4 regions of the Arthrobacter sp. Soil761 genome follow, and region 4 is predicted to be linked to each of the others. Evidence: riboswitches for the same ligand, from Rfam matches in the RefSeq annotation. Region 4 holds a riboswitch; each other region holds the start of a gene.
What was found. Region 4 has a riboswitch for thiamine pyrophosphate ahead of thiD (bifunctional hydroxymethylpyrimidine kinase/phosphomethylpyrimidine kinase). Riboswitches for the same ligand answer to the same signal wherever they lie in the genome.

Region 1 (4,219 bases), on a different contig from region 4:
GCTTGTCGCGGCTGCGGACCCGTGCCCGCCTGACGCCCACCGACACAACCGTTGCGTCGCCGTCGAGCGCGAAGTCCCATATGAAAGCCGAACAATCCTGGCCCGGCAGCAGGCTTCCTGCCCCCTCGCTGATCACTTCCGGGTGCAGCGGAATCCGACCGTCCGGAGCGTAGAACGTCTGGCCACGTCGCCGGGTCTCGGCGTCCAGGGGACCTCCCGGCGCAACAAACGCCGGCACATCGGCGATCGCGTACATTACCCGGTAGCCGTTCCCGTCCGGTTCGATGAACACCGCCTGGTCCAGGTCCGTGGAGGAGGCCGGATCGATGGTCACGAACTGGACGGCGGTCAGGTCGTAGGACGGAAGCTTCAGCGCTGCCACAGCGGCCCGGGCATCCGCCACTGCCTCAGCCGGGTACGGTCCCGGCAGTTCAAGTTCGGTGCGCAGCAGGCCCAACGCCTCTTCCAGGGCGTTCGTGTGGTCATGGACGTTTGGAGCCAGCCGATGATGTGACACAAAAGTCAGCGTAGCTCCAAGTCCGCCGATATGGCATCAGGCGGCGGCGGCGTCCAATGCGTCGAGGAGGGAGGCGGCAGCGGCGGCGGGATCGGAGGCCTCGGTGATGGCGCGCACCACCACGATCCTGCGCGCACCGGCTTCCGCCACCTGGTGGACGTTTCCGTGGTCAATGCCGCCAATGGCGAACCAGGGCACGGGGTCCGCCGCCTGCCGTGAGGCCTCGGCGGCATACTTCACCAGGTCAGTGCCCACGGCGGACCTGCCGGGTTTGGTGGGGGTTGCCCAGACCGGACCCACGCAGAAGTAGTCCAGCCCGGCTGGTCCGGCAGTTGCTGCCAGGGCGGCGTCCACCTGCCCGGTGGTGTGGCTGGAGAGCCCGATGGCGGCGTTGCCGTTGACCAGCGTGCGCGCCGCCGCCAGCGGCAGGTCCTTCTGGCCGATGTGGAACACCGGTGCCCCGGAGAGGACGGCGATGTCCGCACGGTCATTGACCGCCCACAGCTTTCCGTGCCGTACCGCGGATTCCTTCAGCACCGCCAGGAGGTCCAGTTCCTCGGCCGCCTCGATGGTCTTGTCGCGCAGCTGGATGATGTCCACGCCACCGGCGAACGCGGCGTCAACGAACTCCGCGAAGTCGCCGCGGTCCCGGCGCGCATCGGTGCAGAGGTACAGGCGGGCTGCCTTCAGGGCGTCGTTGTCCCGTGAATTGACGACTTCGGTGGCTGGAGCGTGGTGGCCGGCGGGAAAGGAAGGGGTGGACACATTCATGCGTGCAAGCCTAGTTCCTCTAAACTGGGCTGGTACTGCGGGAGCCCGCGGCGGCTGTCACAAAGCGCCGGGCTGAGAGGGCGTCAGAGCCGACCGCTTGACCTGATCCGGTTAATGCCGGCGTAGGGAAGGAACCCACATGCGTACCCCCTTCACCCATCACCCCGGGTCCGCCCGCAGCTCCATTCCCTCCACCCTCCGGGCCGACGTTGCCGTCATCGGCGGGGGAGTGGTGGGGCACGGCATTGCCTGGGAGGCGCAGCGTTCAGGGCGCTCGGTGGTCCTCATTGATGACGCGCCCGGTACCGGCGCCAGCTGGGCGGCGGCCGGCATGCTGGCTCCCGTCAGCGAACTGCATTACCAGGAGGAAGAGCTCCTGGAACTGATGCTTGACGCATCATCGCGCTGGCCCGGGTTCGCCGCCGGGCTGGGCAGGGCAACGGGCGCGGATTCCGGATACCTGACGACGCCGACCCTCGCCGTGGGTGCCGACGCGGCCGACCGCCGGGCGCTGATGGACCTGCGCACAGTCCAGCAGGCCAACGGGCTGGCGGTGGAACCCCTGACCGTGCGGGAGGCCCGGAAGCGTGAGCCGCTGCTCAGCCCGGCCATTGCGTGCGCACTTGATACCCCGGCGGACCACCAGGTGGATCCCCGGCGCCTGGTGGCCGCCTTGCGGCTGGCCCTGGCCGGCGCAGCGCAGGAGCAGCCCCAGCTGGCGGTTGCCGGGGCAGTGGAAGGTTTTGCCGTGCCGGAGCGGGCAGCCGGGCTGCTGTGGGAGGGCGGAACGGTTTCCGGGGTCCGCCTGGCCGGGGGCGGCACGGTGCTGGCAACGGAGACCGTGGTGGCCAATGGCCTGCAGGCGGGGGCGCTTGACGGCCTGCCGGACGGCCTTGAGCTGCCGCTGCGGCCCGTGCACGGGGATATCCTGCGCCTTGCCGTTCCCCGCCACCTTCAGCCCTTGGTGACGTCAACGGTGCGCGGCCTGGTCCACGGCATCCCCGTGTACATCGTTCCCAGGCAGGACGGGACCGTGGTGATCGGAGCCACGCAGCGGGAGGATGCCCTCTCCGATGCCGTGAGTGCCGGCGGTGTCTACCAGCTGCTGCGGGATGCGCAGGCTCTGGTGCCCGCCGTCGCTGAACTCGAACTCATGGAATGCACCGCCCGCGCCCGCCCCGGTACCCCTGACAACGCGCCGCTCCTGGGCCGGGTGCCGGCCGCTCCGGGCGCCGGGGGAGGACAGGCCGGGCACGTCCCCGGACTCATCATCGCCGCCGGGTTCTTCCGGCACGGAGTCCTGCTCACTCCCGCCGCGGCGGCCATCTGCAGGGAACTGCTGGACGGCAGGGCCGATCCCCGCTGGGGACCCTTCAGCCCGGACCGGTTTTCCAGGCCGGCAACGGCAGCAACAAGCCCCCACATCAAGGAGACTGCGTGAACATCACCCTTAACGGAAACCCGCACACGGTGGCCGACGGAGCTTCGATCACCACGCTGGTCAGCGAGGTCACCGGACGCCCGCTGGCGGACAACGGACAGGCGACCGACGGCGGGAAACTCGGCGTCGCCGTCGCGCACAATGCCCAGGTGGTGCCGCGCAGCCAATGGTTCGCCACCGCGCTCGCCGACGGCGACGACATCGAACTTGTTACAGCAGTACAGGGAGGCTGACGCCATGACCGAAACCAGCACCATCAACCCTGCAGGAAACGCCGGTGCCGGCGACGCCCTGGTGATCGACGGCGTCGCGCTGGGTTCCAGGCTCATCATGGGCACCGGGGGAGCGCCCAGCCTCGATGGCCTGGGCGCGGCGCTCCTTGCCTCCGGCACCGCGCTGACCACCGTGGCCATGCGGCGCTACTCCACGGCTGAAACCGGCTCGCTGTTCCAGCTGCTGGTGGATCATGGAATCCGGGTCCTGCCCAATACGGCCGGCTGCTTCACGGCCAGGGACGCGGTCCTTACCGCGGAACTGGCCCGGGAGGCCCTGGAAACAGACTGGGTGAAACTGGAGGTCATCGCCGATGAACAAACCCTCCTGCCGGACGCCGTGGAACTGGTCGAGGCCACCGAGCAACTGGTCAACCGCGGCTTCAAGGTCTTCGCCTACACCAACGACGATCCCGTGCTGGCCCTGCGGCTGGAGAACCTTGGAGCCACCGCCGTCATGCCGCTGGGTGCCCCGATCGGCACCGGCCTGGGGATCCTGAACCCGCACAACATTGAGCTCATCGTTTCCCGGGCCTCCGTGCCCGTGGTCCTGGATGCCGGCATCGGCACGGCATCCGACGCCTCCCTTGCCATGGAGCTGGGCTGCGACGCCGTGCTGCTGGCCACGGCCGTGACCCGCGCCCAGAACCCCACGCTCATGGGAGAAGCCTTCAAGCACGCGGTGATCGCGGGCAGGATGGCCCGGGCGGCCGGGCGCATCCCGCGCCGGGAGCATGCCCTCGCCTCATCCGCCATGGAAGGCCGGGCCGAGTTCCTCTAGGCATCGGCCATTCACTTAAATGGCTGTGGCCACCACCCGCCTGGGTGGTGGCCACAGCCATATGCCTGGGAGCCTGCCAGCGACGGCTCAGCGCCGCAGGATCGCAGTGAGCCGTTCCGCATCATGGCGCGCCCGCGTACGGCCAAAATAGGCGACGGCGGCGATGGCGGCAGCAATGCCCAGAACGATGGGCAGGACCCAGGGAAGCCAGGTCAGCCCGGGCAGGTAGCCGAAACCGGCCGCCATCAGAATGATCCACACCAGCGCCGCAGCACCCGCGGCGACGCCGGCCGGAAGCGCCGCACCGTACTTGGCGTGCCGCTTGTCATTGGCCCAGACGACGAAGCCGCCGGCGACAGTGGCCAGCACCACGATGGACAGCGAAAGCATGGATCTCCTTGGAACCGGGGACTAGAACTGGCCGAAACCTACGCGCC
Region 2 (4,219 bases), on a different contig from region 4:
CCGGTGATGGCACCCCGGAGCCGCCGGTTCAGGCCGCACAGCGACATGAGGTTGACGGACGCGAGGGAGACGGCGGGGACGGCATCCACGTACGCGCCGTAGCTGACGTCGAGGCCCAAACCGCGCATGGTCCGGGCGAACAGCGCGCTGTGCATGCGCTCGGGGCGGCCGCCGCCGTATTCATCCGCCTGGATTTCCACCAGGGCCGCCTTGGGCCGTCCGCTGAGCCGCGGAATGGCCCATGTATGCGGGTCGGCTTCCTTCAGCTGGTACATCGACTTGTGGATCAGGAACTCCCGGAGCTGGTCCAGGCCCGCCCTCCTGGCGACGTAGCGGGAGACGCTGGGCCCGGTGTCCGTGGCTGCGAGGCCGAACAGGACGTCGGCGACCTGGTCGCTGGTCAGGGCACCGGCAGGCAGTTCGAAGTCTGCGGCGGCCTGGTGCGCGGCAGCACGGAGGGCTGCCTCAAACGGTGCCTCGACCAGCTGCCGGACCCGGATTAACGCCGGCTCCCACTCCCAGTTGTCGGAGACGCCGGCCAGGCCGGAATAGTGGAGCTCGTAGAGGCAGAAGAGGGCCAGCTGGATGTCCTCGTCGCCGATGATGTCATTAGTGCCGGCCACCTGCCGTGCCGCGAGGTGGTACAGCCCGTCCAGCCCCGTCCCGGCTTCGGCCGGAGCCTGCGCAAGGAGTGCGAACAGGGCGTTGCTGAGGGGGCCTCTGGATTCCGGGATTCTCATGGTGCTCCTTGGTCTGCCGCGCTGGTGACGGGAACGAACGCGGGACCGCCCATGGTGACTCCCATGCCCTGTCCTCCTCGAAACCCGGGAACCAATATAGTAAGCATGATTACTAATAAAAGCTAAGCAGGCTTCCTGTTGGCGGCAGGTCAACCGGCGCCTAATCCCGCAGCGACGACCCCAGGATGTCGCGCAGCGCCTCAACCACCAGGTCATGGTCCTGCAGCTGCGGCAACCCGGAGACGGTCACCGTGGCCACGGCGCCCACGCCGGTGACGTAGATCGGAAAGGCGCCGCCATGGGCTGCATACCGGGATTGATCGAACCAGGCGTTGTCCTCGATCCGGCCGCCGCCCAGCCGGCCGCGAAGCCCCACCAAAAGTGACGGCACCTCGTACCGGGCGGCAGTGCGCTGCTTGGCGCGGATCCAGTGCCCGTTGTCCGGCGTGGCGCCCGGGAGCGCGACGTGGAACAGGACCTGCTCGCCCTTGGTGATGTCGATGGCGATGGGAAGGGACCGCTCCTTGCCCAGCTCCACCAGGAGCAGGCCCAGGTTCAACGCGTCATCCAGCGAAAAGCCGGGGAACTGGAGCTCCCGGACCTCCGCCTCGATGCGGGCGATCGACGCTTCCAGTGACCCCTCCAGCTGGGCGTCGGCGGAATCAGGATCGAATCCGGTCACATCCGGTGGAATGGCGCTCATGGCCCTCAATCTACCCCCGCCAGGTGTAAACTTGACCACGCCCGGAAGGGCAGTTCAAAAAGCCTTACCCATCCAAAAGCACCACTAATAACGACAGGGGAGCGCCGCCGTCGGACATCCTGGCACAAGCCGGGCACCGCAGGTGGGCGCTGAGAGTGCGGACAGCCGCAGACCCTCGAACCTGATCCGGTTAGTACCGGCGCAAGGGAGTCGAGTTCTCAAAGTGCCGCGGCTGCACGGCAACAGCCGTCAGCCGGGTCCACTTTCCCCTCCTGTTTCCCAGGAGGATCACATGAGTACTGCAGCAATCAAGAAGACCACCAGTAAGTCCTGGCGCGTCGTGGACATCGTGGTCGCCGCGCTGGTGGCCATCGCGGGCGGCGTCATTTTCTGGGCGTGGGACCAGGGAGCAGCCGCGCTTTCTGCCCCCATGAATGCCGCCTACCCGCCCCTGACCGGGCTGCTGGCGGGCGGCTGGATGATTCCCGGCGTGCTGGGAATGCTCATCATCCGCAAGCCCGGAGCCGCCCTGTTCTGTGAAACCGTGGCCGCCACCGGGGAACTCCTCATGGGTTCCCAGTACGGTGCCTCGGTCCTCTTCTCCGGCTTCATCCAGGGCCTCGGCGCGGAAATCATCTTCGCCATCTTCGTCTACCGCAAGTTCAACCTGCCCGTCTCCCTGCTGGCAGGCGCCGCGGCTGGATTCTTCTGCGGACTGAATGACTCGTTCGCACCGTGGGGCTGGAACATCGCCTACTCCGGTGCGGACAAGCTGGCGTACATCGTGCTGACCACCCTCTCCGGCGCCATTCTCGCCGGCGCCCTGTCCTGGCTGGCCACGCGCGGCCTGGCGCGTACGGGCGTGCTGAGCTCCTTCGCTTCGCGCAAGGCCGCCACGGAGCCTGTCTTCTCCTGATGGCACCAGCCCAGCGTGACGGCGGCACCGTCCGCCCTGCCGCCGTCACAGCCCGGGGCTGGGGGTGGCGGCATGCCGGCAGGGCCAAGCCTGCCGTCCACGCGCTTGACCTGGACATCAGCCCGGGGGAGCGGGTGCTCCTGCTCGGCCCCTCGGGTGCCGGGAAGTCCACGCTCCTGCATGCGCTCGCAGGGGTGCTGGGGGACATTAACGACGACGGCGGCGAGGCGGGGGACGCCGACGAGTCGGGTTCGCTGCTGGTTGACGGCGCCGTGCCCCGCGCCCAGCGCGGGCGCGCCGGACTTATGCAGCAGGACCCCGAGACGCAGGTGGTCCTGTCGCGGGTGGGGGACGACGTCGCCTTCGGTGCCGAAAACCTTGCCGTCCCACGGGAAGCAATCTGGGCGCGCGTGCACGAGGCGCTTGCCGACGTCGGACTGTCCCACCTGCCGCTGGACCACCCGACGTCGGCCCTGTCCGGCGGGCAAAAGCAGCGCCTGGCGCTGGCCGGCATCCTGGCCATGCGCCCGGGCCTGATCCTCCTGGATGAGCCAACCGCCAACCTGGACCCGGACGGCGTGTTGGAGGTCCGCGATGCCGTGGCGCGGTGCCTGGACAAGACCGGGGCCACGCTGGTGGTGGTGGAGCACCGGGTGTCCGTGTGGAAGGACCTGGTGGACCGGATCGTGGTCCTGCAGCCGGGCTCCGCCGCGGATCCTGCCGTACTCCTGGACGGGCCGCCGGACCAGGTGCTCACGGAGGCGCGGGCCATGCTGGCCGCCGCCGGTGTGTGGGTCCCCGGCTACGTCCCGGCAACCCGTGCCCGGGCGGTGGTCCCGGCCCCCGGCACGGGAAACCTCCTGCTCGCGGCCGAACAGTTGGGAGTCGCCCGCGAACGTCCCCGACGCAAGGGCTTAAGGAAGATTCCGCCGTCACCGGTCCAGGAAGGCCTGGCCGCGCAGGTGCGCGCCGGGCAGGCGCTCGCCGTGACGGGTCCCAACGGCGCCGGTAAGTCCACTTTCGCCCTGACCCTGGCAGGGCTGCTGGAACCGGTGTCCGGAAAGGTCTCCGCCACCATGGACCTGAGCCGCGGTGCCGGCATTGACCCGTACCGGTGGAAGGCGGATCAGCTGATTTCCCGAGTGGGGACGGTGTTCCAGGAGCCGGAGCACCAGTTCGTGACCGGCAAGGTGCTTGACGAACTGCTGTTCGGCCCCCGGCACCTGGGCCACGGCGGGGATCGGGTGGACGAACTGCTGGAGCGGCTGCGGCTCACCGCGCTGGTGGACGCCAACCCCTACACGCTCTCCGGTGGCGAGAAGCGGCGGCTGTCCGTGGCCACCGTCCTTGCCGCCAGCCCGCAGGTCCTGGTCCTGGATGAACCCACGTTCGGGCAGGACGCCAACACCTGGGCCGAGCTGGCGTCCTTCCTGTCCGAGCTCCTGGATGCCGGCACTGCCGTGGTGTCCGTGACCCATGACGCCGAATTCACCCAGGCCTTGGGCGGGGCCGAACTGCGGATGGCCGCGGCGGAAGCGGTGGCGCCATGAGGCAGCAACTCACCCTGGGCGGCAACCATGCCCTCCTGGTCCGCGCCAATCCACTAAGCAAGTTCGCTGCCGTCCTGCTGATCACCGCCGTCCTGGCGCTGTCCATCGACTGGGTTTCGGCGTCCGTGGCCCTGGTCTTTGAGCTTCTGCTGTTTCCCCTGGCCGGGCTCACCCTGTACCTGCTGTGGCAGCGCGGCTGGCCGCTGATCCTCGCCGCTGCCGTGGGTGGCTGGAGCACCTCCATCCTGGCCCCGGACAGCGGCCGGATCCTGCTCGACGCCGGGATCTGGTCCATGAGCGAAGGTTCCCT
Region 3 (4,219 bases), on a different contig from region 4:
CACGGCGCCGGAACCTTCGGTGCCGCCGCGTGGCCGCGCCAGCACGGCATGGCACTGTCCTATGACGCCCTGTTCCTCCGCCGCCATGGCTTTGACGTCCTCGCGGAGCCACTGGAGTCGTCCTTCGCGGAGGACACCGCCATCATCCTGCGCTCCCTTGCCGATGACGGCCGCGGCGCCGCCGGCGGGCATGTGGTGGCGCACTCCCAGGGGGCGATCGCGGCCATGATGGCCGCCGTCGAACGTCCGGACCTGGTCTTCTCATTGACGCTGGTGGAACCGGCCTGCCTCTCCCTGACAGCGGAACTCCCGGCCACTGCCGCCCACATCAGCCTCATGCAGCCCCTCTTCGACGTGCGCCACCAGCTCAGCGACGAAGACTTCCAGCGCGAATTCGTCCGGCGGGTCTTCGCCACCGACCTCCAGCAGCCCGCCACCACGGAAGAAAAAAGGTCCGCCCGCAGGCTGCGGCTCCAGGCCCCGTCATGGGAGGCGCCGCTGCACATTGTTCCCGGGGTGCCCACGCTGGTGCTGACCGGTGGGTGGGAACCGCTCTACGAGGAAATCGCCGGGTACCTCCGGGAGACCGGGGCCCTGCACCGCGTTGCCGCGGGAGGACACCGGCCCCATGACTCCCCGGACGGGGACCGGGCCATCCGGCAGTTCATCAGCCAGGTCAGCCGGAGCCAGCCGGCCCGCGCGTCCTAGCTGTCAGCAGGCACCCGCAGTTCCGGCAGGTAGACCTTGCCGCCGGCCGCCAGGAATTCCTCGCTCTTCCCGCGCATCCCGGCCGCAGCATCGGCCAGTGCCGCCTGCGCCTCCGCGGAACCAAATTCGTCGCGGATGTCCTGGCTGATCCGCATGGAGCAAAACTTGGGCCCGCACATCGAACAGAAGTGCGCCGTCTTGGCAGGCTCAGCCGGCAGCGTCTCGTCGTGGAACGCCTCAGCCGTCACCGGGTCCAGGGACAGTGCGAACTGGTCCCGCCAGCGGAATTCGAACCGCGCCTTGGACAAGGCGTCGTCCCGCTCATGCGCCCCCGGGTGCCCCTTGGCCAGGTCCGCCGCGTGCGCGGCGATCTTGTAGGTGATCACGCCGGTCTTCACGTCGTCCTTGTTGGGCAGGCCCAGGTGTTCCTTCGGGGTGACGTAGCACAGCATCGCGGTGCCGTAACGGGCAATCTCGGTGGCACCAATCGCTGAGGTGATGTGGTCATAGCCCGGAGCAACATCTGTCACCAGCGGGCCCAGGGTGTAAAACGGGGCCCCCTTGCAGAGTTCCTGCTGCCGCTCGACGTTTTCCCGGACCAGGTGGAAGGGAACGTGGCCGGGCCCCTCCACCATGACCTGCACGTCGTACTCCCACGCGCGCTGGGTGAGCTCGGCGAGCGTGTCCAGTTCCGCGAACTGGGCGGCGTCGTTGGCGTCCGCCGTCGAACCGGGGCGCAAACCGTCGCCCAGGGAGAAGGCAACGTCGTACTTCGCGAAGATCCCGCACAGCTCATCGAAGTGCGTGTAGAGGAAGTTCTCCTGGTGGTGGGCCAGGCACCAGCCGGCCATGATGGAGCCGCCGCGGGACACAATGCCCGTCACCCGGTTGGCGGTCAGCGGGACATAGCGAAGCAGCACGCCGGCGTGGATGGTCATGTAGTCCACGCCCTGCTCGCATTGTTCAATGACGGTGTCCCGGAAGATTTCCCAGGTCAGCGCGTTGGCCTCGCCGTTGACTTTCTCCAGGGCCTGGTAGATCGGCACGGTGCCGATCGGGACGGGGGAGTTGCGGATGATCCATTCCCGCGTGGTGTGGATGTCGTCGCCGGTGGACAGGTCCATAACGGTGTCGGCGCCCCATTGCGTGGCCCACTGGAGCTTGTCCACCTCCTCCGCGATGGAACTCGTCACGGCCGAGTTTCCGATGTTGGCGTTGATCTTCACCAGGAAGGCCTTGCCGATGATCATCGGCTCGGACTCCGGATGGTTGATGTTGTTCGGAATGATGGCGCGGCCGGCGGCCAGTTCGCTCCGGACCAGTTCCACATCGCAGTTCTCGCGCAGCGCCACGAAGCGCATCTCCTGCGTGATGACGCCCTGCCGGGCATAGTGCATCTGGGTCACCGTCCGGCCGTCGACGGCGCGGCGGGGCACCGGCTGCGCGCCCTTCCACTCCGCGGAGGCGGCGCCGCGGCGGACGGCCGAGCGGCCATCGTCGAGCAGGTTGCGTTCCCTGCCGCTGTAGGCCTCGGTGTCTCCGCGCGCCACGATCCACTCCGCGCGGAAGGGCTCCAGGCCGCGGACGGGGTCGCTTCCCGGCCCCGCCGTCCGGTAGGTCCGGAACGGTGCGTTCGGCTGGCCGTTGGGCGATGGCTCCAGGGCAATTTCCGTGACGGGTACCCGGATGCCGGACCCGGCGTCGTCGATATAGGCCAGCGAATGCGACGCCAGGGACCGGGTCACTTCGGACTGGTTCACCTGGGGCGTGGAGCCGGCTCCGGAACCCCCGGTGGACGGCATGTGGGCAGGGTTCAACTGGGTGTTTTGCGTACTCAAGGGAATACTCACTTCCTTCGCCGGCATTACCCGGACAGGTTCAACGGTCGCAGGCTGCGTCAGCCCGATCTCAGCCCCTGCAAGGGCTCCCGTGTGGTCAGAGAAGAAGCTACCACAGGCCCCCGGAAGGGCGGTGTCACATTTGCGGGTGCTAGCCTGACCGGGCATCGAAAGGAAGCCCGATGGCAGACATCATCTACTTTCGCGGACCCGTCCTGGCCGCACCGGACCGGGTACACCATGGACTCTGGTCGGTGGACGGCAAGCTCACGTTCAGCCGGCCCGCTGCCCCTCCGGCGCGGGAACTCGACGGCTGGGTGCTGCCGGGGTTCGTCGACGCCCACTGCCACATCGGCCTGGGTCCCGACGGCCCGGTGGAACCCGCCGTTGCCCGGGAGCAGGCGCTGGCTGACCTCAACGCCGGAACCCTGCTGGTCCGCGACGCCGGCTCACCTGCCGATACCCGCTGGATGCAGGGCGGCCGGGACTTCCCGGTACTGATCCGTGCAGGACGGCATGTGGCCCGCACACGCCGCTACCTGCGCGGCTTCGCGGCGGAGGTCGAACCCGACGGGCTCGTGGAGGCCGTGCGGAAGCAAGCGCGCGACGGCGACGGCTGGGTCAAACTGGTGGGCGACTGGATCGACCGGAGCGCCGGCGACCTTGCGCCCTCCTTTCCTGCCGCCGTCGTGCGTGACGCTGTGCAGGCTGCCCATGATGAAGGTGCCCGGGTCACGGCACATTGCTTCGCCGAAGACACCCTGGACCAAATGCTGGACGCCGGCATTGACTGCATTGAGCACGCCACGGGGCTGCTGCCGCGCCACCTGCCCCGGTTCGTGGAGCAGGGCGTACCGATCGTGCCCACCCTCATCAACATCGCCACCTTTCCTGATATCGCGGAGCAGGCGGACGCAAAGTTTCCGCGCTACGCCGCCCACATGCGTGCCCTGTGGGAACGCAGGCTGGAACGGGTGGCGGAGGCCCATGCCGCCGGCGTCCGGATCTTTGCCGGCACGGACGCAGGCAGCGTGATCCGGCACGGCAGGATCGCAGATGAGATCCTCGCCCTGCGCGGGGCCGGCCTGCCCATGCATGCGGCCCTGGATGCCGCCTGCTGGGCAGCGCGTGCGTGGCTGGGCGCTGACAACCTGGAGGAAGGCGCGCGGGCCGACGTCGTGGTGTGCCGGGACGACCCCCGGACCACCCCGGACACGATCACGGCGCTGGAGCACGTGGTGCTGGGCGGCCGCATCATCCGTTGAGTTATTTGGTTCCGCTACTTGGAATAAATTGAAGCTTCAAGTAATTTTAATATGTGACAGGCCGCCGAAGTGACGGCCTCCAACACAAGGAGCCTTCAAATGACCGACGCAGCCAGCAGCCAGGATCTTCTTCCTGCCGACCTCGCCATGGGCACGGTAATGCTCAAGGTGGGCGACATGAAGGTCATGACCGACTACTACCAGCGCGCACTGGGCCTGGAGGCGGTGGCGGAGCAGGACGGCGGGCTCTACCTGGGCAGGCTCGGCAGGCCGCTGGTCCACCTGGCGCCGGCCCCCGGGCTGCACCTTCCCGGCAGGGGAGAGGCCGGCCTGTTCCACACCGCCCTATTGTTCGAGGACCAGGCTTCCCTGGCGGCCACCATCGCCACGGCAGCCCAGTACGAACCC
Region 4 (4,219 bases):
CAGCCGCGTCGGCGACAAGGCGGACGAGGACATCGAGGGTGGCAGCGCCGAGGCTGACGCCGAGGACGAGGCCGACGAGGACAGCGCCACACAAGCCGAGGACGGCGTGACGTCCCGCCGCCGCCGTCGCCGCCGCCGCGGTGACCAGGACCTGGAGCTGACCGGCGGGGAAGGCGACGACCCGCCCAACACGGTGACGAGGGTCCGTGCCCCGCGCGCGGTCAGTGAAGCGCCGGTCAACAACCGGGTCACCAGCGTCAAGGGCTCCACCCGCCTTGAGGCCAAGAAGCAGCGCCGCCGCGAATCCCGCGACACCGGCCGCCGCCGCACCGTCATCACCGAGGCCGAGTTCCTGGCCCGCCGCGAATCCGTGGACCGGCAGATGATCGTCCGCCAGCGCGACGACAGAATCCAGATCGCCGTCCTTGAAGACGGTGTCCTGGCCGAGCATTTCGTATCCAAGACCCAGCAGGACTCGCTCATCGGCAACGTCTACCTGGGCAAGGTCCAGAACGTGCTGCCGTCAATGGAAGCTGCGTTCGTGGACATCGGGCGTGGCCGCAACGCCGTGCTGTACGCCGGTGAGGTCAACTGGGAAGCCGTCAACCTCGAAGGCAAGCAGCGCCGCATCGAGAACGCGCTCAAATCCGGCGACACCGTCCTGGTCCAGGTGACCAAGGATCCCGTCGGCCACAAGGGCGCCCGGCTGACCAGCCAGATCTCCCTTCCCGGCCGCTACCTGGTCTACGTGCCCGGCGGCTCCATGACCGGCATCTCCCGCAAGCTGCCCGACGTCGAACGCAACCGCCTCAAGCGCATCCTCAAGGACCGCCTGCCCGAGCACGCCGGCGTCATCGTCCGGACCGCCGCGGAAGGTGCCTCGGAAGAGGAACTGACGCACGACATCAACCGCCTGCGCGCCCAGTGGGAAGGCATCGAAAGCCAGTCCCAGTCCACCAAGATCCTGGCCCCGGAGCTGCTGTACGGCGAACCGGACCTGACCATCAAGGTGGTCCGGGACGTCTTCAACGAGGACTTCTCCAAACTGATCGTCTCCGGTGAGGAGGCCTGGGACACCATCGAGGCCTACGTCACGTACGTGGCGCCGGACCTGGTGGGCCGCCTCGAGAAGTGGACCAAGGACCAGGACATCTTCTCCGCCTGGCGCATCGACGAGCAGATCCACAAGGCCCTTGAGCGGAAGGTGTTCCTGCCCTCCGGCGGCTCCCTGGTCATCGACCGCACCGAGGCCATGACCGTGGTGGACGTCAACACCGGCAAGTTCACCGGCAGCGGCGGCAACCTCGAGGAAACCGTCACCAAGAACAACCTGGAAGCTGCCGAGGAAGTGGTGCGCCAGCTGCGGCTGCGCGACATCGGCGGCATCATCGTGATCGACTTCATCGACATGGTGCTCGAATCCAACCGCGACCTGGTCCTGCGCCGCCTGGTGGAATGCCTGGGCCGCGACCGGACCAAGCACCAGGTTGCCGAGGTCACGTCGCTGGGCCTGGTCCAGATGACCCGCAAGCGCATGGGGACGGGCCTGCTGGAAGTCTTCGGCGAGCAGTGTGAGGCCTGCGCCGGCCGGGGCGTAGTGACGCACGACGATCCCGTGGAGCACCGCCGCGCCAACATTGTGGCGGCCGAGCACCACGTCCAGCGCGCCGACAGCCGCCCCGAAGCCCGCGGGGAAGCCCACCGCCCCGAAGGGCAGCGGGCCGATGGCGGCCAGCCCGGAGTCCGTCCCGAGCGCAAACGGCGGCGGGGACGCGGCGGCCAGCAGCCCGAGGCTGCCCCGGCGCCTGCTGTCCACGTCCACACCGTCCTTCCGGACCCCACAGACGCAGAGCGGCACGCAAAGGCAGAGGCCACCCGGCTTGCCCTGGCGAACATCGCGGCTGCCGCCCATGCGGCCCACCTGCATGACGATGAGGTGGCAGCCACCCGGCAGGCACCGTCCGCCGAGCCTGCGCAGGCCCCTATTGAAGAGAAGCACGACGCCGATGGCCCGGCACGCCCCGCAGCTGTCCTGACCTTCGGCGGCGAGGAAGTCCCGCTTCCCTTCGTGGAGCACGCTGAGGACCAGCATCCCAGGCCCGCCCTCACGCTGGACCGGCTCGCGGAAGCCTTTGCCCACCTCGGCCAGCCGGCTTCCCCCGTGGAGAACGCGCCCGCCAAGGCCGCAGACACGGTGAAGCCGGCCGAACAGTCAGCGCCCAAACAGTCGGTGCCCGAACAGCAGCCCGGCGGGGGAGCGGAGGCGCGTGCCGCCGTGGAAGCTCCGGCGGAAAAGGACTACTCCGACCACACGCTGGAGCAGTCCCGGCAACGCAGGCCGCGGCGCCACCGCGCTGCCAGCCGTGCCCAGGGTGCCGCAAATGAAACCGTTGTCCAGCACCACGAGAACGTCCAGGCGACAGGCGCGGGGCACTCGCACGCAGCCAAGGCCCCGGACACCGCCAAAGCACAGCCCGCTGCGGCGGAGCCCGGCAAGCCGGCAGGGGAACCGATCATCCTCGGCGTCGGCGTCCCCGCCTCGGAGCTCTAAGCCAGGGCGCAGCCAACGCGCCACCCAGGAAGTCCCCGTCGTGCGGACTGTTCCCCCATGAATCCAGGGGGAACAGTCCACGGGCGGGGACTTCCTGCATGCGCGGGTGCTGTCACCTTTCCGCCGGGTACGCCCCAGCGGCTACTCTGGAACCCGACACGGGGTGCCGCGCAGAAGGCCGGCTGAGATCCACACCCGTTGAACCTGTCCGGCTAGTACCGGCGAAGGGATGTCTGTTGTCTTCGACCCTCTCCATGCCCCTGCCCACAGCGTCCGGCGTGGCCCCCGCGCTGCCTGGGGGCCGCGATGTCCCGCGCGTCCTCTCCATTGCAGGCTCCGACCCGTCCGGCGGGGCCGGGATCCAGGCGGACCTCAAAAGCATTGCCGCCCATGGCGGATACGGCATGGCCGCGATCACGGCACTCACGGCGCAAAACACCCGGGGCGTGCAGTCCGTCCACGTCCCGCCGGCCGGCTTCCTGGCCCAGCAGCTGGACGCGGTCAGTGACGACATCAGCATCGACGCCGTCAAGATCGGCATGCTGGGCGACGAGTCGGTGATCCGCACTGTCCGCCAGTGGCTCGGAAAGGCCCGTCCCGCCGTCGTGGTCCTGGACCCCGTCATGGTGGCCACCAGCGGCGACAGGCTGCTGAAGGAATCCGCCGAAGCCGCGCTCCGGGAACTGCTGCCCCTTGCCCACCTCATCACCCCCAACCTTCCCGAGCTCGCGCTGCTGCTGGGCACGGAGCCGGCGAAGGACTGGGACACCGCGCTGGACCAGGGCAGGCGCCTGGCGGAAGCCACCGGAGCCACCGTGCTGGTCAAGGGTGGCCACCTTTCAGGCCTCGACTGCCCGGATGCGCTGGTCAACACTTCGGGCCTCCTGGGGCCGGACGTGGTGGAAGTGCAGGGGAAGCGGGTTTCCACGCGGAACAGCCACGGGACGGGCTGTTCCCTGTCCTCTGCCATGGCAACAGTCCAGGCCCGTTTGGGCAATTGGGAGGCATCACTGCGAACGGTCAAGCCCTGGCTGGCCGGCGCACTTGAGAACTCCGGCCAATTGGAGGTGGGCCAGGGGAACGGCCCCGTACACCACTTCCACCACGTGCGGCCGGTCCTGGAGGAGGGCGGCTTCGCGGCCCGGTTGTGGTCGGAAGCCCAACAGGACCTGGCGGACATCTACGCACTGGACTTCATCCACGGCCTGGCGTCCGGAGACCTTCCGGAGAAGGACTTTGCCTACTACCTGGCGCAGGATGCCCTCTACCTGAACGGCTACTCCAGGGTGCTGGCACGGGCCAGCGCGCTGGCCCCCTCGGAGGCCGAGCAGCTTTTCTGGGCCGGATCCGCGCAGCAGTGCCTTGAGGTGGAATCGGAACTCCACCGCTCGTGGCTCAGCACCCGCCCGGCCCCGAAGGGCCTGGGCCCCGTCACCAAGTCATACGTGGACCACCTCACGGCAGCGTCGGCGTCGGGCAGCTATGCCGTCCTCGCCGCCGCCGTGCTTCCCTGCTTCTGGCTCTACGCCGAAGTCGGCGGGAAGCTCCACGCCCGGTTCCTGGCCTCGGGCGAACCGGACGGCCATGCCTACGCGGCCTGGCTCCGGACGTACGCCGACGAGGGCTTCGCCGAAGCAACCCGCAAAGCCATCGCCATCGTGGATGCAG

Region 1: it holds a riboswitch for thiamine pyrophosphate, as region 4 does, so the genes downstream of both, thiO (glycine oxidase ThiO) here and thiD (bifunctional hydroxymethylpyrimidine kinase/phosphomethylpyrimidine kinase) in region 4, are expected to answer to the same signal.
Region 2: it holds a riboswitch for thiamine pyrophosphate, as region 4 does, so the genes downstream of both, ASG79_RS13855 (ECF transporter S component) here and thiD (bifunctional hydroxymethylpyrimidine kinase/phosphomethylpyrimidine kinase) in region 4, are expected to answer to the same signal.
Region 3: it holds a riboswitch for thiamine pyrophosphate, as region 4 does, so the genes downstream of both, thiC (phosphomethylpyrimidine synthase ThiC) here and thiD (bifunctional hydroxymethylpyrimidine kinase/phosphomethylpyrimidine kinase) in region 4, are expected to answer to the same signal.

What each region holds. Positions count from the first base shown of each region.
Region 1 covers NZ_LMSF01000032.1:37,679-41,897, reverse strand. The annotation lists gene ASG79_RS21685 (RNB domain-containing ribonuclease) at 1-517, opposite strand, end outside; gene thiE (thiamine phosphate synthase) at 554-1,288, opposite strand; TPP riboswitch at 1,316-1,435, shown strand; gene thiO (glycine oxidase ThiO) at 1,428-2,729, shown strand; gene thiS (sulfur carrier protein ThiS) at 2,726-2,962, shown strand; gene ASG79_RS21665 (thiazole synthase) at 2,967-3,782, shown strand; gene ASG79_RS21660 (hypothetical protein) at 3,870-4,172, opposite strand; gene ASG79_RS21655 (DUF3107 domain-containing protein) at 4,194-4,219, opposite strand, start outside.
Region 2 covers NZ_LMSF01000023.1:372,414-376,632, reverse strand. The annotation lists gene ASG79_RS13865 (iron-containing redox enzyme family protein) at 1-740, opposite strand, end outside; gene ASG79_RS13860 (heme-degrading domain-containing protein) at 901-1,443, opposite strand; TPP riboswitch at 1,529-1,669, shown strand; gene ASG79_RS13855 (ECF transporter S component) at 1,736-2,359, shown strand; gene ASG79_RS13850 (ABC transporter ATP-binding protein) at 2,359-3,909, shown strand; gene ASG79_RS13845 (energy-coupling factor transporter transmembrane component T family protein) at 3,906-4,219, shown strand, end outside.
Region 3 covers NZ_LMSF01000001.1:222,532-226,750, reverse strand. The annotation lists gene ASG79_RS01100 (alpha/beta fold hydrolase) at 1-708, shown strand, start outside; gene thiC (phosphomethylpyrimidine synthase ThiC) at 705-2,510, opposite strand; TPP riboswitch at 2,542-2,649, opposite strand; gene ASG79_RS01090 (amidohydrolase family protein) at 2,729-3,811, shown strand; gene ASG79_RS01085 (VOC family protein) at 3,911-4,219, shown strand, end outside.
Region 4 covers NZ_LMSF01000012.1:514,774-518,992, reverse strand. The annotation lists gene ASG79_RS10520 (ribonuclease E/G) at 1-2,551, shown strand, start outside; TPP riboswitch at 2,701-2,798, shown strand; gene thiD (bifunctional hydroxymethylpyrimidine kinase/phosphomethylpyrimidine kinase) at 2,806-4,219, shown strand, end outside.